2 regions of the Bacillus sp. JJ1533 genome follow, and region 1 is predicted to be linked to the other one. Evidence: riboswitches for the same ligand, from Rfam matches in the RefSeq annotation. Region 1 holds a riboswitch; the other holds the start of a gene.
What was found. Region 1 has a riboswitch for S-adenosylmethionine ahead of V7138_RS13315 (cyclase family protein). Riboswitches for the same ligand answer to the same signal wherever they lie in the genome.
Positions count from the first base shown of each region.

Region 2: it holds a riboswitch for S-adenosylmethionine, as region 1 does, so the genes downstream of both, V7138_RS20585 (O-acetylhomoserine aminocarboxypropyltransferase/cysteine synthase family protein) here and V7138_RS13315 (cyclase family protein) in region 1, are expected to answer to the same signal.

Region 1 is NZ_JBALOV010000026.1:3,183-24,277, reverse strand. It holds gene uvsE (UV DNA damage repair endonuclease UvsE) at 1-883, shown strand, start outside; gene uvsE (UV DNA damage repair endonuclease UvsE) at 944-1,909, shown strand; gene V7138_RS13410 (YugN family protein) at 1,939-2,364, opposite strand; gene V7138_RS13405 (transcriptional regulator SplA domain-containing protein) at 2,537-2,776, shown strand; gene splB (spore photoproduct lyase) at 2,773-3,798, shown strand; gene V7138_RS13395 (hypothetical protein) at 3,882-4,016, shown strand; gene V7138_RS13390 (carboxymuconolactone decarboxylase family protein) at 4,037-4,402, shown strand; gene V7138_RS13385 (DUF2383 domain-containing protein) at 4,490-4,927, opposite strand; gene V7138_RS13380 (MsnO8 family LLM class oxidoreductase) at 5,094-6,089, opposite strand; gene V7138_RS13375 (NADPH-dependent FMN reductase) at 6,174-6,722, opposite strand; gene guaD (guanine deaminase) at 6,894-8,279, opposite strand; gene V7138_RS13365 (C45 family peptidase) at 8,424-9,479, opposite strand; gene V7138_RS13360 (DUF378 domain-containing protein) at 9,648-9,872, opposite strand; gene V7138_RS13355 (TetR/AcrR family transcriptional regulator) at 9,948-10,520, opposite strand; gene V7138_RS13350 (DsbA family protein) at 10,680-11,600, shown strand; gene V7138_RS13345 (pirin family protein) at 11,685-12,422, opposite strand; gene V7138_RS13340 (sigma-70 family RNA polymerase sigma factor) at 12,595-13,305, shown strand; gene clpP (ATP-dependent Clp endopeptidase proteolytic subunit ClpP) at 13,310-13,912, shown strand; gene V7138_RS13330 (Na+/H+ antiporter NhaC family protein) at 13,969-15,297, opposite strand; gene V7138_RS13325 (SDR family NAD(P)-dependent oxidoreductase) at 15,337-16,101, opposite strand; gene V7138_RS13320 (5-methyltetrahydropteroyltriglutamate--homocysteine S-methyltransferase) at 16,237-17,340, opposite strand; gene V7138_RS13315 (cyclase family protein) at 17,433-18,185, opposite strand; SAM riboswitch class I at 18,273-18,372, opposite strand; gene V7138_RS13310 (DMT family transporter) at 18,446-19,333, opposite strand; gene V7138_RS13305 (sodium:solute symporter family protein) at 19,437-20,963, opposite strand; gene V7138_RS13300 (type I phosphomannose isomerase catalytic subunit) at 20,987-21,095, opposite strand, start outside.
Region 2 is NZ_JBALOV010000038.1:91,621-101,801, forward strand. It holds gene V7138_RS20585 (O-acetylhomoserine aminocarboxypropyltransferase/cysteine synthase family protein) at 90-1,412, opposite strand; SAM riboswitch class I at 1,492-1,594, opposite strand; gene V7138_RS20590 (MFS transporter) at 1,743-3,020, opposite strand; gene V7138_RS20595 (thioredoxin family protein) at 3,120-3,425, opposite strand; gene V7138_RS20600 (toprim domain-containing protein) at 3,507-3,842, opposite strand; gene V7138_RS20605 (YusG family protein) at 4,010-4,255, opposite strand; gene gcvH (glycine cleavage system protein GcvH) at 4,404-4,787, opposite strand; gene V7138_RS20615 (arsenate reductase family protein) at 4,893-5,249, opposite strand; gene V7138_RS20620 (acyl-CoA dehydrogenase family protein) at 5,430-7,214, opposite strand; gene V7138_RS20625 (acetyl-CoA C-acetyltransferase) at 7,276-8,454, opposite strand; gene V7138_RS20630 (3-hydroxyacyl-CoA dehydrogenase/enoyl-CoA hydratase family protein) at 8,541-10,181, opposite strand, start outside.

The DNA.
Region 1 (21,095 bases):
CTTTACACGGTATGCCGCACTCCCCAAAGAGGAGCGAATGGAAAAGCTTAAATTCGTTACCGCACAGAATTTAGTTCATACTAAAAGGATTCTCCACTATAATATTGCACATGAAATTGAAGTCTATCGGCTTTCAAGCTCACTCGTTCCCTTAGCCACTCATCCAGAAGTATTGTGGGACTTTATAACTCCCTTCAAAAATGAATGGGAAGAGCTTGGACAACTCATTCATCAATATAAGATGAGAGTGAGCTTTCACCCGAATCAATTCACTCTTTTCACGAGTCCAAGAGAAGAAGTGACGATCAATGCTGTAATGGATATGAAATTTCATTTTAAAATGCTGAAAGCACTGAATGCGCTTGAACAAGGAATCCTAAATATACATATTGGTGGCGCCTATGGAGACAAAGAAACATCGCTCCTGCGATTCCATCAAAACCTTAAGAAACTACCTATTGAAATCAAAAAACAAATGACACTTGAAAATGATGATAAGACGTACAATGTGGAGGAAACACTTATCGTCTGCGAACAAGAAAGCATTCCGATGATTCTTGATTACCATCACCATATGGCAAACAGCGAAGGAGTCGATCTTACACTCTTTTTAGCGCGTATTTTTCGAACATGGGACCACAAACCAACAGTACCAAAAGTTCATATTTCATCACCAAAATCAGATAAAGCCTATCGTTCCCATGCCGATTTTGTGTCCTTAGACTTTATCATGCCATTTTTAAAAATGGCCAAAGACCTCAATCAAGACTTCGATATCATGATTGAAGCAAAGCAAAAAAACCTGGCCATGCACAGACTTATCGAAGACATCTCGTCCATTAGAGGAGTAAAACGAATATCTAGTTCAACGGTCGAGTGGTAAGGACGAAGGGACAGGTCCACTGTCCTAGGATTGAATGAAAAATAAGTGAGGTGAGTTCCGGTGACAATGGTCCGGCTTGGATATGTGGCAATGAGTATGGAACTAAAGAATGCTTCCCCTTCAAAAACAATGACATTCGCTCAATTTCAAAAAATTGAAGATCGTGAAGCAGCGATTCATAAGTTGGAAAGGATTGCTCTAACAAATCTACACAATACGTTACGACTGTTGAAGCATAATGCTGCATCTGAGATTCATTTTTACCGGCTAACCTCGCGTCTCATCCCATTAGCCAATCATGAAGAGCTTCTGGACTGGAATTATATCAAACCACTAAAATCGAGTCTTCGCGAAATTGGAGATTTTGCGAACGAACATGGAATTCGGATTGATTTTCATCCGGATCACTTTGTTCTGATTAACTCACCTAAAGTTGAAATTTTAAAAAACTCAATACATACCTTAAAGCTTCATTATCTTCTATTGAAAGCAATGGGGATTCAGCCTACCCATCGCTGCGTAATGCATGTCGGTGGCAATTATAAAGAAACGGATGTTTCACTCGAACGGTTCGTTACAAATTGGATGGACGTCCCGGCAAAAATTCAAAACATGATCATGCTTGAAAATGATGATACATCCTTTACCATGGAAGATACACTTTACCTGTGTGAAAAATTAAATATTCCACTTGTTTTTGATTATCACCACCACCTAGCCCATCACCAAAACCCAAATTGGGAAAATCAGTGGGATCGAGTGGTCCAAACATGGAAGCAATCCCCACTTCCAATCAAAATGCATATTTCAAGTCCAAAAAGCAAAGAAACCTTTCGTCATCATTCAGACTATGTGGATATCGAGATGTTTTTTACATTTTTACACGAAATAAAAGGAAGCGTTCCACAAATTGACTGTATGATTGAAGCTAAGCAAAAAGACGCAGCCCTTTTTAAACTAATGGAAGAAATCAAAATGAGGGGTGACGTAGAAATCATTGATGGCTCTTCATTTTATTTGAAGTAATAAATGGGACGAAAAAGCTTCGTCCCATTTTACGATACTAAGTCTCTCATCGAGTTGTAAATACGTTCTACCACTTCAACACCAGCTTGTTCCCATCGGCTTTTATCTGATATTTGTCCGTCCTTATCAAGTGGTGTTTGGAATTGATCGAGTCCAGTAGTTGCTGTAACAAAAGAGTTTTGGTCATAGTCTAACCCGTAATTCACGATATGCTTTATCACATACGGCGTCCCAAATTGAATGTGAGCACTTGAATGATCCAGCACTCCGTCAACAACGAAAAAAGGAACACGCAAATAAATCGTTTCACCATTTTCACGATTTAACACGGCATCGAATTTCCCTTGGTCATATTCAAAATTACTGCAAAAACTGCAACCGTGCGAATCAAAAATATCGCGAACAGCACCAAAATTAGCCTTTTTCCCCTCTATTACCGAATTTAATGCAATCACACCTATTCACCTCAAATTATCATAGTTACTACTGGTATTATTTTCAAAATAACGTTTTAACATACATGGAACCCAATTTTCCATAAACAAGTAGACATAACTTCAAGGAAGAAATGAAAAAATGAGAAAAACGATCTTTACGCTTTGATAAAAATTGAAAAGGTGATGTTACATGTATCAACCGGGAGATGTTGTCTATGTATTTTATCGCAATCCCCATACTCAGGATGTAGCCAATATACAGGCTGCAGCTGTGGTGAATCACCCTGAGAGGCCGAATGAGTTAGCGCTATTTTTGTATGAAACGTATTATCCGTTATCGGATGAGGTCGCTGTTTATTCAACAGAAGAAGAAGCAAACCAAGCCTATGAGTATTACTATGGTGAGCTTTCAGAGGGGACATTGGAATGAAGCCATTTAATCCAAAACTCATCTATTTTGAACCAAAAGCATTAGATTACCCGTTAGGAAAACAACTTCTTGAAAAGTTTGAAAAGATGGATGTGGAAATTCGGTATACAACTTCCCATAACCAGGTTAGAAACTTACCAGGTGATAATGACTTTCAAAAATATCGGGTTGCGAAATCAACACTTGTTGTCGGAATTCGAAAGACGCTTAAATTTGATACGTCAAAGCCTTCAGCAGAGTACGCCATCCCCTTTGCTACGGGATGCATGGGCCATTGTCATTATTGTTACTTGCAAACAACGATGGGAACAAAGCCATACATTCGTACATATGTAAATGTCGATGACATTCTTGATGCGGCTGATCAATATATGAAAGAACGCGCTCCTGAAATCACGAGATTTGAGGCATCCTGTACATCAGACATTGTGGGGATTGACCATTTAACGCATACCCTAAAACGCGCGATCGAGCACTTCGGCACATCTGAGTTTGGTAAATTAAGATTTGTAACGAAATTCCATCATGTGGATCACTTACTTGATGCCAAACACAATGGTAAAACAAGATTTCGTTTCAGTGTAAATGCGGATTATATCGTGAAAAATTTCGAGCCTGGGACATCCCCTTTAGAAAAAAGAATTGAAGCAGCAGGTAAAGTCGCAAGAGCCGGTTACCCTCTTGGATTTATCGTAGCCCCTATTTATCTTCATGAAGGATGGGAAGAAGGGTACTACAAAATGTTTGAACGATTAGAGGCTGAGCTGCCACCGGAAGCAAAAAAGGACTTAACCTTTGAATTCATCCAACACCGCTTTACAAAACCGGCCAAAAGAGTAATTGAAAAAAACTACCCCATGACCAAATTAGAATTGGATGAAGAAAAAAGAAGATATAAATGGGGGAAATACGGAATCGGAAAATACATTTATCAAAAAGACGAAGAAGAAGATATTAAACAACATCTATATGCCTACATGGAAAAATTCTTCCCAGAAGCAAAACTAGAATACTTCACATAAACCAAGGTAACAATACTTACGACCAGGTCCTTTGGGACACAGGGACAGGACATTGTCCCAAACAAAACACAGAGGTGAAAGAGATGGCAAAGCAAAAAAAGAACAAACAACGCAACAGTGAAGTAGGCTCAGGTTCAAGATATCATGAAGAACATGCAAGCCATGTACCAGACTATGGAGGCAATAGCGTAGATCCTAACGCAAAAGGTGCAAAATAATAAAATGAGGTGACCCAGTTATGGAATATGAAGCAAGAAATTCAACAGAGGCTGCCCTTCTTGACTATAAAACCGGTGTTGGCGTCTTTACAAAAAAAATGCCAAAGCTAGCTGAACTATATAACGCTTTTACTGAGGAATGCTTTAAAGAAGGGGTCTTATCTCAAAAGCAAAAACAACTGATTGCTCTAGGTATTAGCATCTATTCACAGGATGAATATTGTATTATTTATCACACAAAAGGCTGCTTGGATCAAGGATGTTCCGAAGAGGAAATCCTTGAAACAATCGGTGTAACTGCGGCTTTTGGTGGTGGTGCTGCGATGAGTCAAGCTGTAACTCTTGTTCAAGATAGTATTGAGGAATTGAATCAATTGAAGCAATAGAACCTTTGATACCTGAGACAGTCTTCTGATAAGGCTGTCTTTTTACATAAAAAAACACACTTCGATGAGTGTGTTCGTCATTCGCCATTACAATTGCTTTAATATGTTTCGAATTACTTCTGCGTGTCTACGACTTGTATCAATTACTTCTTCGGCAACTTTTTTACTTTCTGGATCCAGGTCACCCTTCACAAGTTCTTCTGAGTATTCCACACCATATTTTTCTAAGCCTTTTAAGGCATCCTTCATAATCTTTTCTGTTTCATCGGAAAGCATCATTTTGTGCATGGTACTGTGGATTTTCCCGGAAAAGCCCTCGCTTTCTGCAGGAACTCCATGTAAATTCTGAATCCGCTCTGCTAACTTTTGCGCATTCATCTTGGCTTCCTGTTGGATCGTTTGAAATGTTTGCTTCAGTTCAGGCTCGTCTAGATTTTGAATATGATGCTCAAAAGCACGAATCCCCATATACGTTCCTCTTAATAAGGTATTAAGTTCTTCAACCACAATCTCCTTGTCCTTCAAGGACTCACATCCTTTCAAATGCGCTTTCTTCTCCTGTTTGTCTTTAATAGATTGCATTTTGGATGAGTTTTTTATTCTGGGTCCAACTAAAAGTGAATGCTGTTCACAAGACCTATCAATACAAATAGCGCCTGCACCTCATTTCTTCAGAGGGCAGACGCTTCTTTTATAATAATTCTTTAGCTAACAATCGATATACATTCAAACGTTTTTCCTGTGAATGTGGGATGCTGCAAATCATCGCTTCATCAAAGCCGTACTCTTTCTGCTCCTGTTGCAGTTTTTCAGCAATAGCTTTGGCTGATCCGACCAAGTGAAGCTTTTTCCGGTTTTCCTGAATGGTCATTTGTTCGACTTCGGTTAATGGATAGCTTTGCGCTTCTTCGGGTGTTAACACCTGTCCAAGCTTCCCTTTCATTAACCAAAGACGTGCAATATCATGGGGTAATGCTTCAAATTCGGCTTCCTCTTCTGTTTCTGCAACAGTTACCATATAGGAAACGGTGATCTCTGGCTTTTCCATAAAAACGGTTGGTTTAAATTCTTGTTTATATAAAGCAAGAATATCCTTCGTCATTTCCCCGTTAAAAAACTGGGCAAAGGAGTAGCCAACCCCCATCCGTCCTGCCATGACAGCACTGTTTCCAGTCGAACCAAGCAACCACGCTTCTGGTAAAACAACCTGGGAAGGTGTTGCAATGGTATGTTTATAGAGCGGATGATCAGGGACCTCGTCTTTCAACATTTGCAAGGCAAGCTCAAATTTTTCGTACATATTATTTACCATCGGCTGCCGACCTTCCGATAACGCATAGATGGCATATTGATCTCCACCAGGTGCACGGCCAACTCCAAAGTCAATTCTACCTGGAGAATAGGAACTTAGTGTTTTGAACACCTCTGTAAGCTTCAATGGTGAGTAATGCATCATCATCACTCCACCCGTTCCGATACGGATGCGCTCTGTTTTCGCCGCCAAATGTGCTACAGAAATCTCAGGAGCCGAGCTTGCATATGAACCCGTCCCATGATGTTCTGCCATCCACATCCTATAATAGCCTAATTCATCTGCCAAGATTGCAAGTTCTTCCGCCTTCTTTAACGCACCCGCTGGAGAGTTCCCTTTCGTAATTGGCGCTTGATCAAGCACACTTAATCTCATATTCTTCTATACTCCTTTCTCGTAGGGACGAAGGTTCCATGCCCCTGTAAAAAATGGCGGGACAGTGGACCTGTCCCACTGCCCCTACTTCGCCTTCACAAAATCAACAAACGCTTCGACTTTACTATCTAGGAAGCTTAGTGTTGTTTCATCAGCCAATTGACCAGTTTGTTCGTCTATTTTTTGACTTGCAAAATTGATCAAAATCTCATTTGTACCAGGAGGAAGAATCTCTGCCTGTATACCCGGTGCTACTAAAATATCCCGTAAGTGCAATTGGGCACGAAGGGTTCCCATCATCCCGGGAGTTGCACCAAGTGTCATAACTTTCTTACCGATCAATACTTTTTCACCGCGTGAAGTCCAATCCAAGGCATTCTTTAACACACCAGGCACAGACCAATTGTATTCAGGTGTAATAATAATAACAGCATCCGCATTAGCAATCGATGTTTTGAAATCCTTTACAGCCTGTGGCGGATCTAGCTCATCGTCTTGATTAAAATGAGGTAAAGCCCCAATATCAGCAATTTGCATAGTAAGCTTATCCTTGTATCGTTCCTGCATAGTCTTAGCCACTTGCATATTAAATGAATCTTTTCTTAAACTGCCTACGAGTGTTACGATGTTCATACCTATTGCCTCCCATGTGAGTTAAAAATCATTAATATAACTACATTAAAGGAAATTGTTCCACTTTTCAAACATCATGCTTGTTACCCTGTGATAAATTCACTTTTTTCTAGATAAAAAAACACCGACAAGCTCCCAACACTTGTCGATGTTTTGTGGCTGCAGATCCCATTATATATCTAGTGGGACAAGGCCCCTGTCCCAGACTTTCTCCCCTTGCACCCATACTTGTCGGATATTTTCTGGTCGGGCGAGATAGATGATTTTTTGAAAGATATCATGTAATTTTTCTTCTGGATCGTAAAGTGGAAGCTTTGCTGTTTCCACGGTTGTATCAATGATTTGTGCATCCCACACATAGTTTTCAGCAAGGCGACCAATAGGTAAACTCAGGCTTTCCCCACCTCCAGCAGTGGCCAAATAGAAGGCTTCATTTAGTGTGATTCGTGAATGAGGAACTCCTCGCTCACTCGCCGGTAAGGTCGAATCCACTCCATCTTCTAGCATTCTTGAAGAAATCACAGCCTGTTTTATATTATCAAATAGACTTGGTGAAAAACCTCCCGAAATATCAGAGCCCAAACCAATTTCTACTCCTTGTGATTGAAGACGTGCAATCGGAATTACACTATTAGCAAAATAGGCATTGGAGATAGGGCAATGACAAACAGCAGTCCCTTTTTCAGCAAATAAATCTGCGTCATTGTCTGATAAAAAATTACAATGCGCCATGACTGACTTTTCACGTAATAAACCGAAGTCACTCAGTGCAAACGCATCATTTTTGCCGAAGCGTTCCTTGACATATCCATGTTCCCAATCACTTTCACTGCAATGTGACTGTATATGTGTATCATATTTCACTGCTAATTCCCCTAAGCCTTGTAGTGCTTCATCTGTACAGCTCGGGATAAAACGAGGAGTAACCACTGGATATACTCCCTGTTTTGTTGATTTTGCTAATTCCCTAACTGCTAAAATAAAGTCCTCTGTTTCAGTTAGTGCTGTCTTTGTATCAAGGTCACGATAATAATCCTCCGTTTGGTCAGGATTATCCATCACCACTTTTCCGACTAAACCACGCTGACCTTTTTCAGCACAAATTTGAGCCAAGAGGAAACTAGCTTCCTTATGTACGGTCGCAAAATAAAGGGCTGTAGTCGTACCGTTCGCAAGCAGCGTTTGAACGACTTCGTTATACACCTTTTTCGCAAAATCGATATCCTCAAATTTAGCTTCAATCGGAAATGTATATGTATTCAACCAATCATACAGTGGAATATCCAATGCCGTCCCCGCTTGAGCCCATTGTGGTGCATGAACATGCAAATCAATAAACCCTGGTAAAAAATACTGTCCTTCGGTTAACCGGTGATAGTTGCTTGTATGTTGATACGTATCTAAAAGTGGCTGATACTCACTATGCTCGGGGCCTATCACCTTTTTTATCATCCCATCTTCATTCACACAAAAAAGATGGTCCTTCAAAACATCAACTTCCTTACGCGAACGGCTTGTAAAAGCAGTTCCATGAAACAGTCTTTTATATTCAATCATTTTGTCACCTGTATCTCGCTTTTTTTTCGTATATTATAGCATACGGACTATGAAAGTTGTTGTAGGTATAATGAAACGGGGGCAAATGGACCTGTCTTTGACCTAAGAAAAAAGGAGCCGGAAGTCAATCTCTCCGCCCCACGATTATTTAAACCAATCCGCTTTCTCCATATTGACAAATGGGATGTCAGTATCCACTTCACCTTCGATTTTTGCCTTCGGAAAGTCAGTTCCCTTTAACCAGTTTGAAAAATCAAATGTAGTAGGTTCCTGATCTCCCCCTAGTGCACACCATGCTTCTAAACGTTCAGGAAAATAAGCTGAAGTATGAATGGTCCCCGCCCAGCTTCCATAGAGCTTAGAGAAAACTCCTTTATCCGTATCATTCAGCAGCTGAAACGCCTCAAGACCGTTTAAATGTTCTTTTTCTTCTATCGCCTGCAGCCTCTTATTTGAGTCATCAAGGACGCGGCGATTTTCTTCTGTTAAGATTTTAAAATGATTAGTGCACGTTTTTCCTTGCCTTACCTCAACTCTTCTTGGTGAGGTTTCCACGATAAAAGGCATTTCACAGCTAGAATCAAATAAAACATAGCTAAAAGAGCCTCGATGTGGAATCTCTTTTAACAAATTTACGGCTTCTTCTACATTTGCGCATCGTTCAAGAATAAGTCTTCCAATCATATAACATACAAAACCATTCCCCGGTCGCCTCCTGTTCATAAACGTATACCCCATCGATAATCCCTTTTCGTTCATCCCGTCTGATCGTCCGGTAATTTTTTGGGTTAAACCGAGGGTCGCATGCCCCCCATCTGTCGGTTGAAAAACCACGAGGCGCCCATCATAGGTCTTTGGATGATAATCATAATTCCGAATCATATAATTGTCTCCCACCAAAATCGAACAGCCTGAGGGCCTGATGTTCACCCTGTATCCTCCAAACTCCATCAATACCTTTTCCATCGACCATTGTAAAGCATCCTGAAGCCCCAAAAATTCTGTCCACATAAACGGAGCCAAGCGTTCAAATACTTCTTTCGTTTCCTCCGTATCAATACGAAACAGTGGTTTTCTTACCTTCCATTGCTGCTCCCGATTCTTGACCAAGAAGGAATCCCTTAGCCGCTCCCCCTGTATATAACCGAAATCATAATGACTCCCCCGAAACTGAATCACATCAGCAAAAATCCTCTTCATCACTTAAATCCTCCTAGGGATGCGGGCCGTTCATGTCCCCCAAAAATTAAGTATCTTAATTCTAAATTTGCCTTGGTCTACACAAGGATATCTTCTCATTTTTTCCCCTAAACGTAAAATAGACCAAACCATATGGCTTGATCTATCTTGAGGGTGCTTTTCTAGTTCTTACGTTCTGCTAGTATCTGGTACAACTTCCCGGTCGGGTTTAAAGAGAAGCATAAGGCTGTATAAACCGCTTAACCCTACTAAACCGTAAATAAGTCTAGACAGAAACGAATCCTGTCCTCCAAAAATGGCTGCTACCAAATCGAATTGGAAAAGCCCAATTAGCCCCCAATTAATTGCCCCAATTATTACTAAAGCAAGCGCTAAACGTTGTAATCCACTCATCATTATCGCTCCTTATGTTTAGTAATTTTAGGTTTTACCATTTAAAAACAAAATATACATTCAATGACGAAAGTATTATTTCACCTTTTGCTCCACATACAATCCGTATTTTATAAAAGGGAAAACATGTTTAATCATTTCTTCCGGGCTCATATTATCTGGGTTTCTTCTCCATTCTGCAGAAGCCCCATACATTCCCCAACTTAACATGATTGCCGTCACTTTTAGAGAATTTTCTTCCTCTGAAGGATGATGTTTTTTTAACATTTTATAAAAGATAACTTCAAGTTGGTCCCGAATAATTCGGGCAATTGTATCCTCATATCCGCGATGGCACCGATTTGATAAGGAAAGCTGAAAGTTCGTGATTGCCTTAAAGAGGCCGGTAAATGTTTCTTCATTCAATTCGCTTTCTTTATAGGACTCGCTATTTAGATTAATTAGCAGTACCTCGGATAAAACCTTCTCCAGCAAGTCAAAAATATCTTCAAAATGATAATAAAACGTTGCGCGATTAATCATTGCTTCCGTTGTGATGTCTTTTATCGTGATGTCTTTAAATTCTTTTTTACTGGACAGTTCTATAAAGGAATCCATAATTAATTTTCGTGTACGCAGAACCCGTGGATCTGTTTTTTCTTCTGACAATTCATTCGTCCCTCCCACTTTTTCAACAATTTTTCAAATGTGTTGGATATCCAACATATCAAGTATTTTATTGGTGTCTATGTTTTCCATTATCCACTAAACTGGAATTACAAAGCAAACAGATTGATTCAATAAAATAAAAAAGTGAGGGAAATACAAATGGTAAACAATAATTTAATGTGTGATTTAGAAACAGGTGTATGCGGGGTAGCAGGTGATGATGAGATGGAAGTGATTGATTTTACTGAGCCGACAAAGAAAATCGATTTATATTATGTAACAGACCCAATTTGTTCACATTGCTGGGCGCTTGAACCTACTTTCCGCCGTTTCAAGGAACAATATGGACATTATTTCAATTTCCACACTGTACTCGGTGGATTACTAGAGAAGTGGCATGGTGGACCGGTTGATCCGGCAAATGGAATCTCTGGACCAGCTGATGTTGCAGGCCACTGGAGAGAAGTGGGCGAGTATTCGCGTATGCCAATCGATGGATCATTGATGATTGACAATCCTGTTCAATCTTCCTTCCCACCATCTCGTGTGTACAAGGTGATTCAAAATAAACATGGTGATGAAAAGGCAAATGAGTATTTACGTCATGCAAGAGAAGAACTATTTGCATTCAATAAAAATATTGCTGAAGAATCCGTGATGATCGAAAATGTAAATCATATAGAGCTAGACGGAGAAGCGATTATTGCTGAAGCAGAATCTGCTATGGGTCAGCAACTATTAAACGAAGACTTTGCACTGGCAGCGAAACTTGGAGCTAGAGGTTTTCCAACCATCATTATGGTGAATGAAGATAATAAAGGCGTTAAAATTGTGGGCAGCCGCTCACTAGACTACTATGTATCCGGTCTATCAAAAATAACCGGTGAAGAACAACCAAAAGCAAAACAACAACCTGCTTTATCTACGTTACTTGAAAAAGAAATTCTGTTTGCAAAAGAAATTGAAGTCATGTACGACTTGGAACCATCTGAACTTCAAAACTTCGTTCAGAACCAATTAACACCAGAGACATATGAAGAAAAAGAACTACTCGGTGAAAAATATTTTGTGAAAAAATAATCGGACATAGGACCTGTCCCTCCGTCAATAAACGAAAAAAATCTGTATACCAGCTATTGGGTTTACAGATTTTTTTATTTAGAACTATAATACACTTTTTCCACTTATTGTTCCCATCATTGACATTGGTGCATTCATATCGACAAGAAATAGCACAACAGTAGAATCAGTGACTGCAGTTATCGGTGGTAGAGGCTTATCAATGTCCGTCACAGCCTCCATTTTTTTAAGTTGAAAATCACCGACTGCTATCTCCCCATCCAACACATATAAAAATGGTTTGAGGCCTTTATAGGATGGAATATCTAATTGATCCCCTTGCTTTGGATGCGCATCAAGAATATAGACGTTTTGTCTAACACGAAGAGGCGCTTGACTTTCTTCAGGCCCCACCATGAGATACCAGTCCCGGTTTCGAATAGGCTTTTCATGAAATTGTATAGTTGGTTCAAGATCTGTTTTTCGTGGCCGAACAAAAATTTGAAGCATCTCAACTTGATCATTTTTCACTTTTTCCTCATGCCAAAAGCTTTTTCCCGCATTCATCATCATCAGGTTACCTGGAGTAATGGGCATCTCCAAACCCGTTGAATCCTTATGATACATGGTACCGTGCCATACATAACTCAAAATTTCATCATTGACATGCTCATGCATTTTGATGGTTAAGCCCTTTTTCATCACAGCATGATCGATAATGCTTAATGGACCGAAAGAAAAATCGTTATTCCCCTCAAAAATATCTCCCGCCTGAATTCGGTTGATTGTGAATGGCCCCCGAAAGGGCTGTTTATGCATATCTGCAGAAAGTTTTCGTAGCATCGAATAGTCACCTTTTGTTTTATGTATAGTATAACAAAACAAACGAACCGTTTCTTGTTGTAGACTTTAAGCATAAATATAATAAAAATTAGAAAGAAATATTTTTACCCCGTATCTTTTCATACCCGGTTATTCGTTTATAAAGTAGAGACGCGCTTAAGGAGTGATTATTTTGCATAGTAAGCTTTGTAATGGATCAGAGGATATTAATGAACATCACGAACCTTTTTCCGAGAAACATCTACATGAACTTTATCCAATGCTTCGACGTTATTGCCAGTTTATATCCCAAAACGGCTGGGATGGAGAAGATCTCGTCCAGGAATCCTTGATTAAGGCATGGAATCATTATAAGCACCAGCCTACGATATCTACAGCTCTATTGAATAAAATTGCACGAAATGAATGGATAGACACGGTTAGAAAACGAAGCAACGAGTGTCTTGACGCTATTCCTGATGATGGCTATAATGAATCCGATCAAATCGAAGATCGCTTTGAGGCAGTTCAACAGCTGATGAATAAGTTAACACCGAAACAAGCTGTGATATTTGTCTTAAAAGAAGGGTTTCAGTTTCAACTATCTGAAATAGCTGAACTATTAGATACAAATGAGACTGCTGTTAAAGCCGCCATTTATCGTGCAAAACAAAGGTTGGATAAAAACGAAAGAACTCAATTTATCGAACAATATTGGACAGAGGAAGATCGTGAGCAAATTCAAAAAGCACTACATGAATCTTTTAACACTCAGGATCCATCCATATTAATCAAAACGATACCTTCTATCCGCTCTTTATCGAAGCATACAAATCCGATTTGCTCTATGCAAAAATCACGTCTTTATAAACTCCCTTCAAGCACTGTCTCTATGGCTGCATAATTAGATGCAAGCGAATAAGGAGGGTAACGAAATGACTTCAATCCCATATGTTATTGAACAATCCAGTCGAGGAGAACGCTCATATGATATTTACTCGAGGTTATTAAAAGATCGGATTATTTTGATTGGCGATGAAATCAATGATGCTGTTGCCAATAGTATAGTAGCACAGCTATTATTTTTAGCAGCTGATGATCCTGATAAAGATATTTCTCTTTATATTAACAGCCCAGGAGGCTCAACATCTGCTGGTTTTGCCATCTTTGATACGATGCAATATATTAAACCGGATGTTCGGACCATTTGTACAGGAATGGCTGCATCCTTTGGGGCTATGCTTTTATTAGCCGGAACAAAAGGGAAAAGACTCGCCCTCCCCAACAGTGAAATTATGATACATCAACCATTAGGTGGTGTGCGGGGCCAAGCAACTGAGATCGAAATTTCTGCAAAACGAATCCTTAAGCTTCGAGAACATACCAATCAAATCATTTCAGACCTTACTGGGCAACCTGTTGAAAAGGTTGCGAAAGACACGGATCGAGACTACTACATGAGTGCAGAAGAAGCAAAGGAATACGGGATTATTGATGAAGTAATTAAATAAATGTAGGTTCTTATCAAAAAAAGCGAATAACCATCAAATGGTATTCGCTTTTATCATTAAATTTCAGTAGTTACGCTGCTTTTGCTTTTTTTGATTTTGCGGTCGAACCTAGGAAAACCGATTAGAATGGCAATAATCCCACATACGAATAGAGCAATTGGATAATAGGAATAGGCCAGAATGCTAATCGGTGAAATTGCTGCTAACCCTGATGCGACAAGCATTTGACCTCCATATGGAACAAGGCCTTGCCAGCTACTTGAAAAAATATCAAGAATACTCGCAGATTTTCTTGGGTCAATTTGATATTCATCCGCAATGTTCTTAGCTAATGGACCAGTGATAATAATGGATATTGTATTGTTTGCAGTAGCTAAATCTGTTGCGCTAACCAACCCTGCAATTCCAAGCTCAGCACCTTTTTTCGTTTTAATTTTACTCGTTACAAAGTTTAACAACCATTGTATACCGCCGTTATGCTGGATGATCCCAATCATACCGCCAATTAAGACGGCAACAATCGCTAAATCCTCCATACCGATAATACCTTGTGAAACAGCTTTAATAAATCCAGTCATGGTGTACGAACCATCAATCGCACCCACGATGCCTGCAAAAATGGTTCCACCTAATAGGACGATCAGTACATTAACCCCTAATAATGCCGCAAGTAGGACGGCGATGTATGGAACTACTTTAATAAAGTCATAAGAGTAATTTCCGATCGCTTCGGCATTGTTCCCTGAAGTAACGAACCAAAGAATAATCGCAGTAACAATAACCCCAGGTAAAACAATTAGAAAATTCGTTTTAAATTTATCACTCATCTTTGTTTGTTGTGTTCGAACAGCGGCAATGGTAGTATCAGAAATCATCGAGAGGTTGTCACCAAACATTGCCCCACCAATAACTGTTCCCATTGCTAATGCCATTGGTATTCCAGTTTGTTCTGCAATCCCAATTCCAATTGGGGCAAGTGCAGCAACCGTTCCCATGGATGTTCCCATTGATAGCGAAATGAAACATCCTACAATAAATAATCCTACCATTAATAGATTACTAGGTATGAAGGTTAACCCCATATTCACTGTTGATTCCACAGCTCCCATGCCTTTGGCTGTTTCGGCAAATGCACCAGCTAAAATAAAGATAACGACCATTAGCATAATATTGGGGTGGCCTGCGCCTTTAGTAAAGATGTCGATCTTCTTCGATAATTTTTCCTTTCTGTTCATTACTAAAGCAATTGCCGAAGCAATGATAATCGCAACATTCAATGGCATATTTGAAAAATCACCAGAAATAACACCTGTACCGACAAACAATAAAACAAAAATGAATAATGGAAGCAACGCAGAAAGGCTTCCTTTTTTAACATCCGTCATTTCTCACACTTCCCTTCAACTGAATTCATAAAAGCTAAATCAGTGCATCGTCATACCACCCGTAACATTAATCCCTTGACCGGTCATATAGTCTGAGTATGTTGAAGCTAAAAATACAACGACATTTGCGATATCTTGGGGTTTAGCCGTTCTGCCTAACGGGACCTGAGAAAAGTCCTCTTGCCTTATGTCTTCTGCAGTAAGTCCTCTCAATTCACCACCTATCACTCTCTCTCTATGCTTCATTTCGGTTTCAACAATACCAGGACAAACCGCATTCACATTGATTCCATCCTGAGCCAATTCAATGGCCATTGTTTTTGTAAAGCCTAAAACCGCATGTTTGGAAGCAACATAGCTTCCCATTAATCGGTACCCATTTTTCCCTGCTTGCGAAGAAATGTTGATGATTTTACCACCCTGACCTTGCTGTTTAAGGATTCTTGCAACTGCTTGACTGTAAAGGTATACACCTTTTGCATTTACATCCATCACAAGATCCCAGTCCGCTTCTTTAATATCAATGGCATAATCCATTTTGGAAATTCCCGCGTTATTCACTAAAATATCTAAACGTCCAAAATGTTCGACTACCTTATGAACGGTTTTATCTACTTGATCGCTTTTTGTGACATCGGTTTGGAAGTAAACTAACTGTTCATTGGAATTTTCCGTATTGATTTCTCTGTCAGCAACCGCAACCTTCGCTCCGCATTCTAAAAATGCATCAACAATCGCTTTTCCTATTCCTTGGGCTCCGCCTGTTACAATCGCTACTTTTCCTGTCAAATCCATACAATACATTCTGATTTCCTCCATACCATCATATTTTTATATAATAGTATTCATGTCTATTTACTTGGTTTAATTTTTAAAAGGAAAGGAGGGACAATACACTGTCCCACCTTCGATACAATTCGGACGAGGATCCTTTGTCCCTTATCCCCAAATCTCTTTTGAAATATCAACAATATACTTTAATTTTGCCCATTGCTCTTCTTCCGTTAAAATATTGCCGTGGTGGGTTGAAGCAAATCCACATTGTGGGCTAATACATAATTTATCAAGTGGCACATATTGGGATGCTTCTTTCACTCGTGCAATGACATTTTCTTTCGGTTCTAATTCTCCGCGCTTTGATGTAAACACACCGAGTACCACGCGAGGACCATCATTTGGGATATGCTCAAGTGGAGTGAAGTCTCCTGAACGATCGTCATCATATTCGAGGAAGAAGCCATCAACCTTTTCTTTTGCAAAAAGAGTAGGCGCAATTTTGGCGTAGCTTCCTTCAAATGCCCAGTTAGAGCGGTAATTTCCACGGCAAAGATGCGTTGTAATCGTTAGATCTTCCGGTTTCCCTTCCAGTACGCCGTTCGCCACCTTTAACGCTAGCTCAATTAATTCCTCACGAGTAGAGCCACTATCATTAAAAGGGATTTCAGGTGCGTTTAGACCTGCTATGTACACATCATCTAATTGTAGGTAACGGCAGCCAGCCTCGTAAAAAGCTTTGATTGCATCACGATATGTTTGGATAATATCATTTGCATATTCCTCAATGTCCGGATAAATTTCCTTATCGCGAATCCCAGCGTTAAACAGTTGGTTTGGACTTGGAATCGTTTGTTTTGCAATGGCTCGGTCACCGACGATTTCCTTGAATTCGATGAAATCCTTCACATGTGGGTGGTCTGAGTTAAAGGAAATTTTTCCGATAACACGCACATCATAGGCTTCTGTTTCTTCACCCTTGAATGTAAATCCATGTTCCGGAACGTAACCCTCTACTCCATTTAAGTGCTCTAAGAAATCAGTATGCCAAAATCTCCGGCGGAACTCGCCATCTGTAACGGCTTGTAGGCCAATTTCGATTTGTTTATCAACAATCTTTTTAATTTCTTCTGTTTCAATTGTATGGAGCTCCTGGGCAGTAATTGCACCTGATTGGTAATCCTTTCTTGCTTGATGAATTCTCTCTGGACGTAATAAACTACCTACATGATCTGCACGAAATGGAGCTTTTACTAAAGTTGTTGTCATTATATTTCTCTCTCCTTATATGAGTCTACTAGGGACACGAGGACAGGTTCCTTGTCCCAATCTAGTAAAATGTAAGAAACTATCTGTCCTATCTATGGCAAAATAGCAAATGAACGTACCGGGAAACCAGATCCCTTTTCAGGTTTTGGACAAATATTAAAAATTACGGCCCCTTTTGCCGGTACTTTATCAAGATTAGTCAATAATTCAACTTGAAACGTATCTTGCTCTAGGACATAGTATCCACCAATGAGGGAACCATTTTTACGAAAATCAATCGCTGCATCTGTATCAAATGTTTCATGACCAACAGCTTTTATATTCCGTTCTTCAAATAAAAACTTTAATGCTTCTATTCCCCAACCTGGAGCGTGGCTATTCCCATCGGAATCTTTATTTTCAAATGCCTCTTTATTTGGCCAGCGCTTGCTCCAGTCCGTTCTCAAAGCCACAAAAGTACCTGCCTCAATCTCCCCATGTTCCTCTTCAAACTTCAGAATATCGTCAACACTTAAAATAAAATCATGATTCTCTTCTGCTTCCTTTGACTTATCAATCACAACAAGAGGCAGTACTAGTTCTTTTAATTCTAGTTCATCTAAATAACGTTGATTAGGTACAAAATGGATGGGAGCATCAATATGGGTTCCGTATTGTCCTGGAATTGTAAAGCTTTGTGCAAAAAAGCCATCCTCATGAGTAAAAAGTGTTTTAAATTCAGCATCGTTAAAAGCAGAAAAATGGGGGGAAGTAGGACCAAACGTATGTGTAAGATCCACCCATTCTTTACTTTTAATCGTTTCAAATGCTTTTAATAATTCATTTTCTGATTTAACTGTTGACATACAATCACCTCATTCATAAATTGAAATATAAAAAACCCTCTTCTTGAGAATAAGAAGAGGGTTGAATAGACAATTAGAAATCCGCTCTTCTTATCTTCTAGCGTCTTGCTACTGGAATTGGCACAGTACTTAAAAGTCTGTTGCCGAGGCTTCAAAGGGCCAGTCCCTCCACCTCTCTGGATAAGAAAATTTCGAAATATTAAATTATATATTAAACATTAGACGAGAACAAATGAATTGTCAACATAATTTTTATCCATTCATTCCCTTTGAGTGCTTCTTGATTTTTTCCAATTCATCTCACTGATAAAAGTAGACCCCAAAATTAAGGCTCCACCCACTATTTGTACAAAACCCATGCTTTCATTTAATATGATCGCTGCCATGATCACAGCAGAAATGGGATCAATATAGCTTAAGACTGCAATGGTTTGCCCCTTTAATTTTTTCAGCACTGAAAAATATAGGAGGTACGCAACCCCAGTATGAATTATTCCTACAATCAATAAAAGACTGATTGATTGCATTCCCAAACTAGAGTAATCCAAGTTTTGAGTTCCCAGAACATATGGAAACAAGACAATTGAAGCCGTCAAAAGTTGCATAATCGTCGTCTCAAAATCTGATAGGTCTTTAATAAATTTATTAAGAAGAATCACACTTGTGTAGAAGGCTGCAGCCAATAGGCCATACATAATCCCAACAGAATGGTTATAAGTCCCTACAACCGTTTCACCGCCTGGATTCACCACCAAAAGAAAACCTAGAAATGCTAGCGTAATACCGATTCCCTTCATCCATGTCCATTTTTCCTTTAATAAAAATGGTGCCAAAATCATCACAAACACAGGCGCAAAATAATAGCTCAGAGTGGCGTTAGCAATCGTTGTATAACGGTATGATTCAAATAAAAAAATCCAATTAAAGCCCAAGGCTGCCCCCGATAAAAGGAGTAAGACTAGATTCCGTTTTGACGTTTTAAAAGAAAACCTCTGTTTAACTAGAAAACTAGCACCAATTAAAAACAAACTACCAAATGCTCCCCTGAACAAAGCAATTTCGCTAGAGGACAGATCAATATTCTTTACAAACAAACCAATGCTACCAAAAATCAACATCACAACTATAAAAATAAACTTCGCCTTCATAATCCTTCTCCTTGTGGGTCATGGGGACAGGTACATTACCCCTTGTCCCATTTTAAAGCAAAAAACAGAAGACCTCAATAATGAGGTCTTCTGTTTTCATTTGTTAGATTGCTTTTTTCACATTGTCAGTCTTTTCTTCGTCTTTACCTGTATCAAGGAAGTTTAATAACTCCTCAACTTCAGGTGAAACGGTAACGCCTCTGCGCTTGTTGATATAGCCCCCAGTAAAGAATACAAGTGTAGTTACGATTAATGGGAAGGCAGTTTCAACATCAACAGGAATGATATCGGTTAATTGTGTAATCGCAAAACCAACGATACCTGATACGATTGAATAAATCGCTACTTTTCCAGTTGCGTGTTTAAACTTAGAGAATAAACCGAAAATCAAAGGTACTGCCATTGGTCCAACTAATGCCGAGAACCATGTGATAACTAGTCCAAGAACACCACCAAATTGTTCTTGTTTTAAACCAACAATAATTGTAATGATGGTAAACATAATTGTTAAACCACGTGCAATCCAAAGAGATCTTTTATCAACATTTTCTTTCATTTCTTTAAATTTCTTATTTAAGACTGGTAAAATGTCACGTTGAACAACTGCTGTTAAAGCGTTAATATCTGATACTGTCATACCCATTGTACTTGCAAACATAGATGCTAAAACTAATCCGACCAAACCAGCTGGTAAGAATGTTGTAGTTAATAATGGATATAATTGTGATGCTGGATCACTTAAATCGCTAAAAACAAGTGGTGCTGCTACCATTGGTAAGAAAATTAACAATGGCCATACAAAGTAAAGGATTGCTGAAAGTCTTGCTGCTTTCCTTGAATTTTCACCATCCGGTGTTGAAATAAATCTTGCTGCTAGGTTCCAGTTACCACCGTTGTAATCAAAGAATTTTACGAATAAGAACAAGAATACCCATAGTGGAGTATAAGAACCATTAAATGGACTTGCATGTCCTTCTGGTAGGTCTCCCCACATTGTGAATACTGATCCTAATCCTCCAAGGTGGCTGAAAACGCCCACAAAAATAACAATACCAGCGATTAACTGTACAATAAATTGAACAAAGTCAGTAATTAAGTCAGCCCAAAGTCCGCCAATTGTAACATAAATTAAGGAAACTGCACCAGATAAAATGATACCTAACCAAATTGGAAGTCCAGTGAAACCACTCAATAAAATACCCATAGATGCCCATTTAGCACCGATATCAAGAAGTTTAATTAATACCCCAGTCCATGCTGTAACTTGCTGTGCTGGTAAACCAAAACGAATGGCCATGTATTCAGTAGGTGATTGAATTCCTAACTTTTGACGAAGTCTAGGCCATCTTGGAGCGATAAATTTTGCCCCGATGATTAACCCAATTCCGATTGTAACTGCCCACCAAAAATAAATCGTAATTCCATAAGTATAGGCAATAGCTGCATACGCTACGAACACTACACCACTATGGCCTGATACGTGGTGAGAAACCCCGGAAAGCCACCAAGGAACCTTCCCTCCTCCAACGAAGAAGTCATTCGAGCTTTTATTTGCTCTATAACTAAAAATACCGATTCCAATCATTACAGCGAAAAACGCACCTAAAACAATCCAATCTAGTGTTGCCATAATTTCCTCATCTCCTACTTCTATTAATCTGTTGTTCTAGGACCAAATAATCTTAATGCCCTTAAAGGCTGATTTCCTTCGTTTCGAAGCGTTAAACCGCTTACCTTCGCAGGAATAAAGAATTGATCACCG
Region 2 (10,181 bases), on a different contig from region 1:
TATCGTACTAAACAACTCGAAGGTTATCTTATCACCTGCAAGGTAAGGTGTCAATGGAAAAACATGACTAATGTACCAATGTTAATTCGTTAGATTGTTGGTAAAGGTGTAACTGAACTAGTTCCATTTGCTGCTTTAATGGCTTGCTCTAAATCCTCTAAAAGATCTTCTATATTCTCAATTCCAACCGATAAGCGAACTAAGTCTTCTGAAACACCTGATAATTTTAGATCTTCTGGACTCAATTGTTGGTGTGTAGTGCTAGCTGGGTGGATGATTAAACTCTTCGCATCGCCAACGTTTGCAACATGTGACCAAAGCTCCACATTATTGATTAATTTCTCTCCAGCTTCTTTTCCGCCTTTAATACCGAATACAACAACAGATCCAGCACCCTTTGGCAGGTATTTATCTGCTAATTGTTTGTTAGGGTGATCGTCTTCACCAGGATACAATACCCATTCAACCCCAGGATGATTTTTAAGATATGAAACAACTTTTTTCGTATTTGCGATATGTTCCTTCATACGAACATGTAATGTCTCAAGACCCAGGTTAAACTGGAATGAATTAAAAGGACTCAAAGCTGGACCTAGATCGCGAAGAAGTTGAACTCTCGCTTTGATGATATAAGCAACAGGTCCTAAAGCATCGGCAAAGACTAAATCATGGTAGCTTGGGTCTGGCGTTGTAAATCCTGGGAATTTTGGTGAATTCCAATCAAATTTACCACCATCAACAATAATTCCACCCATCGTTGTTCCATTCCCTAGTAACCACTTTGTAGCAGAATGTACAACAATATCTGCCCCATGCTCAATTGGTCTACATAAGTATGGTGTTGCAAATGTATTGTCAATAATTAACGGAATTCCAGCTTCATGAGCAATCGTTGCAACAGCCTCAATATCAAGGATATCTAAACTTGGGTTTCCGATTGTTTCAGCAAAAATTGCTTTTGTATTCGGAGTAATCGCTTGACGGAAGTTTTCCGGATTTGTTGGTTCTACCAAATGGGTCTTAATTCCATATTTAGGTAGTGTGTTAGCAAATAGGTTATAAGTTCCACCGTAAAGTGTAGAAGCAGATACAATCTCATCTCCAGCACCCGCGATATTCAAAATTGCTGTTGTAATTGCAGCCATTCCACTTGAAACTGCCAATGCACCAACTCCACCCTCTAATTGTGCTACTCTTTCTTCAAAAACAGTTGTAGTTGGATTATGGATACGAGTATAAATATAACCATTTTCTTTTAGCCCAAATAGATTTGCTGCATGCTCTGTAGTATTAAATTTATATGCATTTGATTGGTAGATTGGTACAGCTCTTGCTCCTGTTACAGGATCTGCTTCAAGGCCACCATGTATTGCGATTGTTTCTGGTCTATAGTTTTTTTGTTTTTCACTCATTTGAAATCTCTCCTCTACCTTTTTGTTTATACAAATTAAAAAACCTCTTCGATAAGAAGAGGTGTATGTATGGTTTCTCTCCTTATCTCTCAGACAAAAAATTGTCTGTTGGAATTAGCACCGTGTAAATTACCGGTTGCCGGGCTTCATAGGGCCATTCCCTCCACCACTCTTGATAAGATTATCGATATGAAGTTTTTATACTAATACTTTAAATTGATGTTAACTCTTTTTCAATTACAAGTCAACTGTATTTTTAGAAAAAATGGGGAATTCAAAATTTCATACTTTATTTCGACAACTTTAAATGAACTGTTTCTAGTTTACCTATTATGATATTTTCGCGAAAGTTTTTTCTTCATCACGAAAGGACTTTCTACTGAAAACAATTAGGAAATAAAGGGACCCAATTAAATATAAGACAGATGTGATTGTAAATACATAAGCATAGCCCCAATAAGCCCCATGGATCATCACAATTGATGTCGATACAGGTCCCATTAATGCCCATCCTAATGAAAACACCATTTGATTCACTGAATTGGCTAGACCCTTCATCGAATCGTTCACACGTCCCATAACTAGAGATGCTTGAATCGGGTTCCCCGCATTCATTAATGCCTGTCTAAATAAAAAGGCAATGGCTGCTATGTAAAGATTTTCGGTATACCCTGTAAGTAATAGGAATGGAAGGGACGATAATTGCAAATAAACCACTGCACGAACCTCTCCTACCTTACTGACAATGTAGGGGCCAATAATCATTGCAACTGCAGTTGCTGCTTGTCCCAAAGAGAGTATGATACCGATTATTGTATTACTAGCTAGAAAGCGATCTGCAAAATACAAATTTAAATACGGGATAACTAATCCGGAACCAAAGCCGATAATCATCTGTGCAAAAGCAAACATCGCGATTAATTTAATTTGTGATTTATTCGCTTTTAATTTTTGACCAAATGATTCTACTCTATTATTATCTGGTCGTTTCCTGCGTTGTTCATTCATTTTAATGATTGGTAGAATTCCTGCAACATAGATAATCGTTGCGATTAGAAGCGTGATTCTCACACTCCAAAGTCCACTCATATGAAAAATATATTGGAAGGCATCAGACAATGCCCCACCTGCGATGTTTCCAACTACTTGGGCGACCATCATGATGGCAGAATGAAAACTAAAGAGATGAACCCTTTGTGCAGACGTTGAGTTTTCCGCTAACCATGGGACACCAGAAACTTGAATAAACGCCGTCGACAAACCTGTTAAAAAGGCTGTCATTACTAGTAGCTGTTCTACATCTAAAATACTTCTCGCAAAGAAAGAGATTGTTGAAACAGCCACACCTAGTACCATCACTTTTTTTCTTCCAAACTTGTCACTCATGAGACCTGCAGGTACAAGGATGATGGCGGACGCCAAAGCTGTCATGGCAATAATTGTTCCATTTGTTTGCTCAGAATAGCCAAGTTCTCGTACATAGAAGTTATACATGATTGTGAACATACCCATGCCTAACTGTGTAAAAATAGTCGTAAGAATGAATAGTTTAATATTTTGATTGTATGATTTGTATTGTGTTTTCCACCCAGTAACTATGCTACTCATATGCGCTCCAGTGATGTTTTTATTGTTTCGACTCCCTAAATATCATACAACTTTTCAGAAAAAAAGCAATAAAAAAACAACGCCAAATTCGCGCGTTGTTTAGTCATTTGATATTATTTCAAGCAAATATGGTACCGAGTGGAAAGCATAGTATTTCTTTGAAACTTTTCCGTCTTGCACATGCAACAAACAAGGAACACTCTCGATTTGCCATTCGATTGCTTTTTGAGGTAAATAATTTAGATCGCTTTTTCCGATGATTACATTTGGAAGTAATTCATCTACCACTGAAATCATTTTTGATGCTACTTGGCAGGTTCCACACATCGGTGTATATAAATAAAGCCAAAACTGTTCCGTATTGGCAATTTGAGCGTCAATTTCATGATCTTTCCATTCCTTCATGTCTCCAACAACCTTTTCCTTCTTCATTGAATTTTATTGTATCATGATTTTTACATAAACATCGGAATTATGTTTATCCTCCTACAATAAAAATTCTGCATGAACATCAATATTTGCGGAAAGAAGTACGGTTGCAATGTGATGTTCAGGTGCTGTCGCAACCTCGCGATAGGTTTTATCAATAAACAAATGCCGTGCTTCAGGAAATTCGCGTTTAAACTGTTTTCTTAGCTTATCACCCGCTCTGTCAGCATCCACTAATATATAAACATCTTTATTAAATAAATGTTCAATTAAATCATCAAGCTTTGAAAGGCCGATCGTTCCATTTGTACAAATGATTTCTACTGGTTCATTCACAACCGTTTCGACCTTCTTCTTGTCCGTTCTCCCCTCAACAATGATTACTTTTTCCATATCATCAAAAGCCACCATTTCATCACCTTACTTTATGTGTACATTTTTCTGCTTTATCCCTTTATTCGATGTGTACAACTGCTTTTCCTTCATTTTATCGCAAAGATTCATTTTGGTGATAGATACTGGAAAAGTTAAGGAAAAAAGACAGTGGGTCGCCACTGTCTTCAACACCAACCATTTTCATCATCACAATCCACATATTTCATATCTGGGGAAGTAGGGACATCGGCATATGTGAAAATTTTACTTTGTTCCTTCTCATATCCCTGCTTTAAATCAAATTGAGCTCCTTCGTTCGTAAAGCGAATTTTACCAATAGGTTCTTTCTCTACAAATAAATTCATTTCGTTATTTCCAAGCTTACCCACTACTCGGTCAGTCACATCAATTCGAGTATGTTTCAATACCATGATAAACACCCTTCCCTTGGTATTTACTTTTAGAATGTCCATTACGACTAACTTCATTCGGCTTGGGGGGTGCTCTGTATTGGTTATGTTACCAAGAAAAAAAGAGCCAGAGTAGGAATTCACCTTTTACTGGCTCTCTCGTTGTAAATTAGTCTTCTTTGATCATTTCTTCATACTGCTCAGCAGTCATGAGGTTTTCTACATCTCCAGCATTTGCAGGTTCAATCACAATCATCCATGCTTTTTCATATGGAGATTCGTTTACGAATTCTGGGCTATCATCAAGGTCTTCGTTAATTTCGACAACTTTACCACTAATTGGTGCATAAAGCTCAGATACAGTTTTAACTGACTCAACACTTCCGAATGGCTCGTCCGCTTGGATCTCGTCACCAACTTCTGGAAGTTCAACGAATACGATATCACCTAATTCAGATTGTGCGAAATCTGTAATTCCGATACGTACTTTATCCCCTTCAACTTTCACCCATTCGTGTTCCTCTGAATAACGTAATTCTTTAGGTGTGCTCATTTGATAACCTCCATCAATTCAATTTTATGAAAATATTTACTTCCTCATTTCACCTGAGTTTCCCCAGCAAAATGGTTATGTAAAACCCTAAAAAGGGCTTTCATCCTATGCCCAAGTTTCTTCAAACTTCGCTTCATTGAATCCAACCGTTACCTTGTTGCCGTCTGTAGTGAGTGGGCGCTTAATCAGCATTCCATCAGATGCAAGTAGGTCCAGTAACTCATCCTCTGACGCAGTACTCACTTTATCCTTCAAACTAAGTTCGCGGTATTTTTGACCACTTGTATTAAAGAATTTCTTTAATTCTAATCCACTTTTCTCGTACATTTCTCTTAATTGCTCTTTTGAAGGTGGATTCTCAACAATATGTACTTCCTCAAAAGCAACCTGATGCTCTTCAAACCATTTTTTTGCTTTTCGACAGGTTCCACATTTCGGATACCAATAAAATGTTAATGCCATATTCTCACCACCTTAATCATTCTACCAAGAAATATTTTATCATATAACAAATTGAAATAAAATTGATTCGAATGAACCTCTGATACATTTCGACTTATCTTTAACTTTTCCTGCTTAATACGCGAAATACCCTTTTTACAAGGGAAAAAGCCCCTGACCATAAGGGGCTTCTTCACAGTATTAAACAGTATATTTTTCAGCTTCGATTAGAGTTGCAGCAATTTCACGTTTCTTCGCAATGACATTAACCGGCGTAAAACGAGTTAATTTACGCAATGCTGAGGTCATCATACGTAACAAATCGCCTTCTTCTGTTGCAACAAGAGTTTCCTTTGCATGGGCTTCAATTTCATTGAATGCTTCTTGCACAAAAACTTGTGTATAAAGGATTTTTTGCTGATTCTTATCTTCCCCTGCTTTTTTGATGGCTTTTTCTGTCCGAAGAACAACTGACTCCATCGCATAGATATTTGCTGCAATATCTGCAATATTGGCTAGGATTTCTTGTTCTTTTTCAAGCTTTGGACCGAATTTTTGAGCCGCAAGTCCTGCAATCATTAATCCAATCTTCTTCGCATTACGAACCAGGTATTTTTCTTGTTCAAGTACGCCTTCACCCACTTCTTCAGGCATCAGCATCATAAGTTCTTCTTGAAGCTGTGTAGCTTTTTCAAGTAATGGTAATTCTCCTTTTAATGCTTTTCGAAGAAATGTTCCAGGAACTAATAGGCGATTGATTTCATTTGTTCCCTCGAAAATTCGGTTAATCCGTGAATCACGGTAGGCTCTTTCAATTTCGTACTCCTGCATAAATCCGTATCCACCATGGATTTGAACGCCTTCGTCTACAACATAATCTAAAACTTCTGTGTTGAAAAATTTATTAATGGAGCATTCAATTGCATATTCAGCAATGGACTTAGCAACTTCTTTACCATTGTTCACTTCCTCTTCAGATAATTGGCCCATGCGGTCTTCAAAATATCCAACTGTACGGTACACGCTGGATTCAGCAGCATAAATTTTTGCCGCCATGTTCGCCAATTTCTCTTGAATTAATCCAAATTTTGAGATTGGTGTTTTGAATTGTTGACGCTGATTTGCGTATTTAACCGCAAGTTCGAACGCGCTCTTAGCTCCACCAACCGCACCTACACCAAGCTTATAACGACCAATGTTTAGTATGTTAAATGCGATTATGTGACCTCTGCCTACTTCACCTAACAGATTTTCTACAGGTACCTGTGCATCTTCAAGAATTAATGTGCGAGTTGATGAGCTCTTAATTCCCATTTTCTTTTCTTCAGCACCTGTAGAAACTCCAGGGAATTCACGCTCCACAATAAATGCCGAGAATTTATCTCCATCGATTTTGGCATATACAATGAATACATCAGCAAAACCAGCGTTTGTAATCCATTGTTTTTCACCATTTAGAACATAATGAGTTCCTTCAGCATTTAATTTAGCAGTTGTCTTTGCACCAAGTGCGTCAGATCCTGAACCTGGCTCTGTTAACGCATATGCCGCTAGTAACTCACCTGTTGCCAATTTTGGCAGATATTTTTGCTTTTGCTCTTCATTACCAAAAAGAACAATTGGAAGTGACCCAATTCCAACATGTGCTCCGTGAGAAATGGAGAAGCCACCCGCTCTTGCCATTTTTTCAGCTATTAATGCAGAGCTTACTTTGTCTAGTCCTAAACCACCATACTCTTCTGGTACGTCTACACCTAATAGTCCAAGTTCTCCTGCGCTTTTTAATAAGTTTACGGAAATGTCAAACTCATGATTTTCAAGATGTTCAACCTGTGGAAGAACCTCGTTTGCTACATAGTCCTCTGTTGTTTTTGCAATCATTTTATGTTCATCTGTGTAATCCTCCGGTGTAAAGACACGATCTGCTTCAAGATCTTCGATTAAAAAGCCCCCACCTAAAACGACTTTATCAGTTGCATTTGACATATTGTTTCCCCCTAAGAAAGTTTTCATTTGAGGCTCACCACCAGTGGTAAGCATCTTTTACCTATGCCAGTAGTTCAAATACACCAGCTGCACCCATTCCGCCGCCGATACACATTGTTACTACACCGAACTGTACGTTGCGACGCTTCATTTCATGCATCAGTGTAAGTGTTAATTTTGCTCCCGTACATCCAAGCGGATGCCCAAGTGCAATTGCACCGCCATTTACATTTACTTTTTCTTCATCCAGTCCAAGTTCACGAATCACTTGAAGCGATTGCGATGCAAAAGCCTCGTTTAATTCAAATAATCCGATATCAGAAAGTTCAAGACCTGCCATTTTAAGTGCCTTCGGAATGGCTGCTACTGGACCGATCCCCATTACTTCAGGTGGTACCCCTGCTACAGCAAACGATCTAAATTTCACAAATGGAGTTAAGCCTAAGCTAGTCGCTTTTTCACGATCCATTACCATTACCGCTGCTGCTCCGTCACTCGTTTGTGAGGCATTCCCTGCAGTCACTGAACCAGTTACTGAGAATGCAGGTCTTAATTTCGCCAAGACTTCAAGATTTGTATCTTCCCGAACCCCTTCATCCTGTGAGAATCGGACATGCTTTTCAACTAATTTATTGTTTTCAGCGACATGACGAAAAGTGACATCGACAGGTACAATTTCATCTACAAACTTACCTGCCTTAATCGCAGCTGCAGCTTTTTGATGACTTTTTACCGCAAAAGCATCTTGATCTTCACGGCTAATACCGTACTTGACTGCAACTTGCTCAGCGGTGTGACCCATTCCCATATAATATTCAGGTGCTGTTTCTGCAAGCCTTGCATTTGGTCGGACAACATGACCCATCATTGGTACAAGACTCATAGATTCCGCTCCGCCCGCAATGGCTGTATCCGAATGCCCTAGCATAATTTTTTCTGCTGCATAGGCAATGGATTGGAGTCCAGAAGAACAGTAACGATTGATCGTAATTGCAGGAACTGTATGCGAAAGACCTGCTAACGCACCAATATTTCTTGCCATGTTTAAACCTTGTTCTGCCTCAGGCATTGCACATCCTATGATTAAATCATCGATATTCCCATCGTAATTTCCTGCACGTTTTAATGTTTCCTTTACAACTAATGCTCCTAAATCATCAGGTCTTACATTTGCAAGTGTGCCTTTTTTCGCCTTTCCAACCGGAGTTCTTGCTCCGGCAACGATGACTGCTTCTCTCAACCACATTCCCTCCCAAGTAGGTAAAAGTTCGGATAAATCTCTTTCGAATCCTTCATCCTCACTTTTAACCTTTTATTTATGAAACTTTAGTTACGTAATGGTTTTCCTTTTACAAGCATGTGTTGCATTCTTTGCTGTGTTTTTGGCTCACCAACAAGACTTAAAAATGCTTCACGCTCGAGATCTAATAAGTATTGCTCATCTACCTCAGTACCATATGGAACATTGCCACCCGCAATCACCCATGCCAGCTTTTTCGCAATTTTAAGATCATGGTCTGAAATATAGCCGGAATATTTCATCGCTTGTGCGCCTAAAAGAAGATTTGCATAGCCTGTTTCACCAACCACTGGCACCTTCTTCCTTACTGGTGCTTTATAACCTTGTGCTGATAATGCCAATACTGATTGTTTTGCATCATAGATGAGGTGATCACCATTGAAGCTAACACTGTCCTCATTTGTTAAGAAGTTATTGGTTCGTGCCTCATCAGCCGAAGTTGAAACCTTCGCCATTGCAATTGTTTCGAATACTTTATTGGCGACATTCTGAAGATTCACTTCTACTCCAGTCGGCATACCTTGAAGATGGTTGAGATAAAGCTCCTTATTCCCACCCCCGCCAGGGATTACACCAACACCTACTTCAACTAGACCCATATACGTTTCACTTGAAGCTTGAACCTTCTCAGCAGGTAAGCAGATTTCTGCACCTCCACCAAGGGTCATTCCAAATGGTGCTGCTACGACTGGTTTTTCACTGTATTTGATATTCATCATTGCTTGTTGGAAATTGCGTACGACTAGTTCAATGTCATAGAAATTGTCATCCTGTGCTTCCATTAAAATCATTGCTAGGTTTGCACCAACACAGAAGTTTTTCGCTTGGTTACCGATGACAAGGCCTTTGTAGTTTTTCGCCACTTCTTCAATCGAGTAATTGATCATCTGAATAATATCGAAACCGATTGCATTATTTGGTGATGTAAATTCCAATAATGCGACATCATCTCCTAAATCTATTAAACTAGCTCCACTGTTTTTCTTAATGACGCCTTTTATTTCTTTTAACGTTTTAAGATGGATGTTCTTTGGATTGACCTTAACGGCTTTATATTCACCGTTATGGTAATACGAAACAGAGCCATATTCATTTTTATAAAAAGAGATATTACCGTTTGCCAGCATATCCTTAATCCAGCCTGGAAGTTTAACACCTTCTGCTTCCATCCTTGTGACAGATTTTTCAACTCCGATTGCATCCCACATTTCAAATGGACCTAATTGCCAGCCAAATCCCCATTTCATTGCCTCATCAATGGCGACAATATCATCCGCAATTTCGCCTAGAAGATTCGCAGAGTAGACAAGAGCCGGGCTTGTAATATTCCATAAAAGCTGTCCAGCACGATCATCCGCGTACAAAAGGGTTTTTAGCTTATTCGCAGTACCTTTTACTTGTTTAATAGAGGCTGTAACAGGTGTTTGTAGTTTCTTACGTGCTTCGTATTCAAGTGTTTCAGGGTTTAACTCAAGAATATCTTTACCCTTTTTCAGGAAAAAGCCTTGACCTGATTTACTTCCTAACCAACCTTTTTCCAGCATTTTCTTCATGAATTCAGGAACATTGAATACGTCTTTTTCTTCTCCTTCAACTTGCTCGAAAACATTGTTAGCCACGTGAATAAAGGTATCAAGTCCAACAACATCAAGGGTACGGAAAGTTGC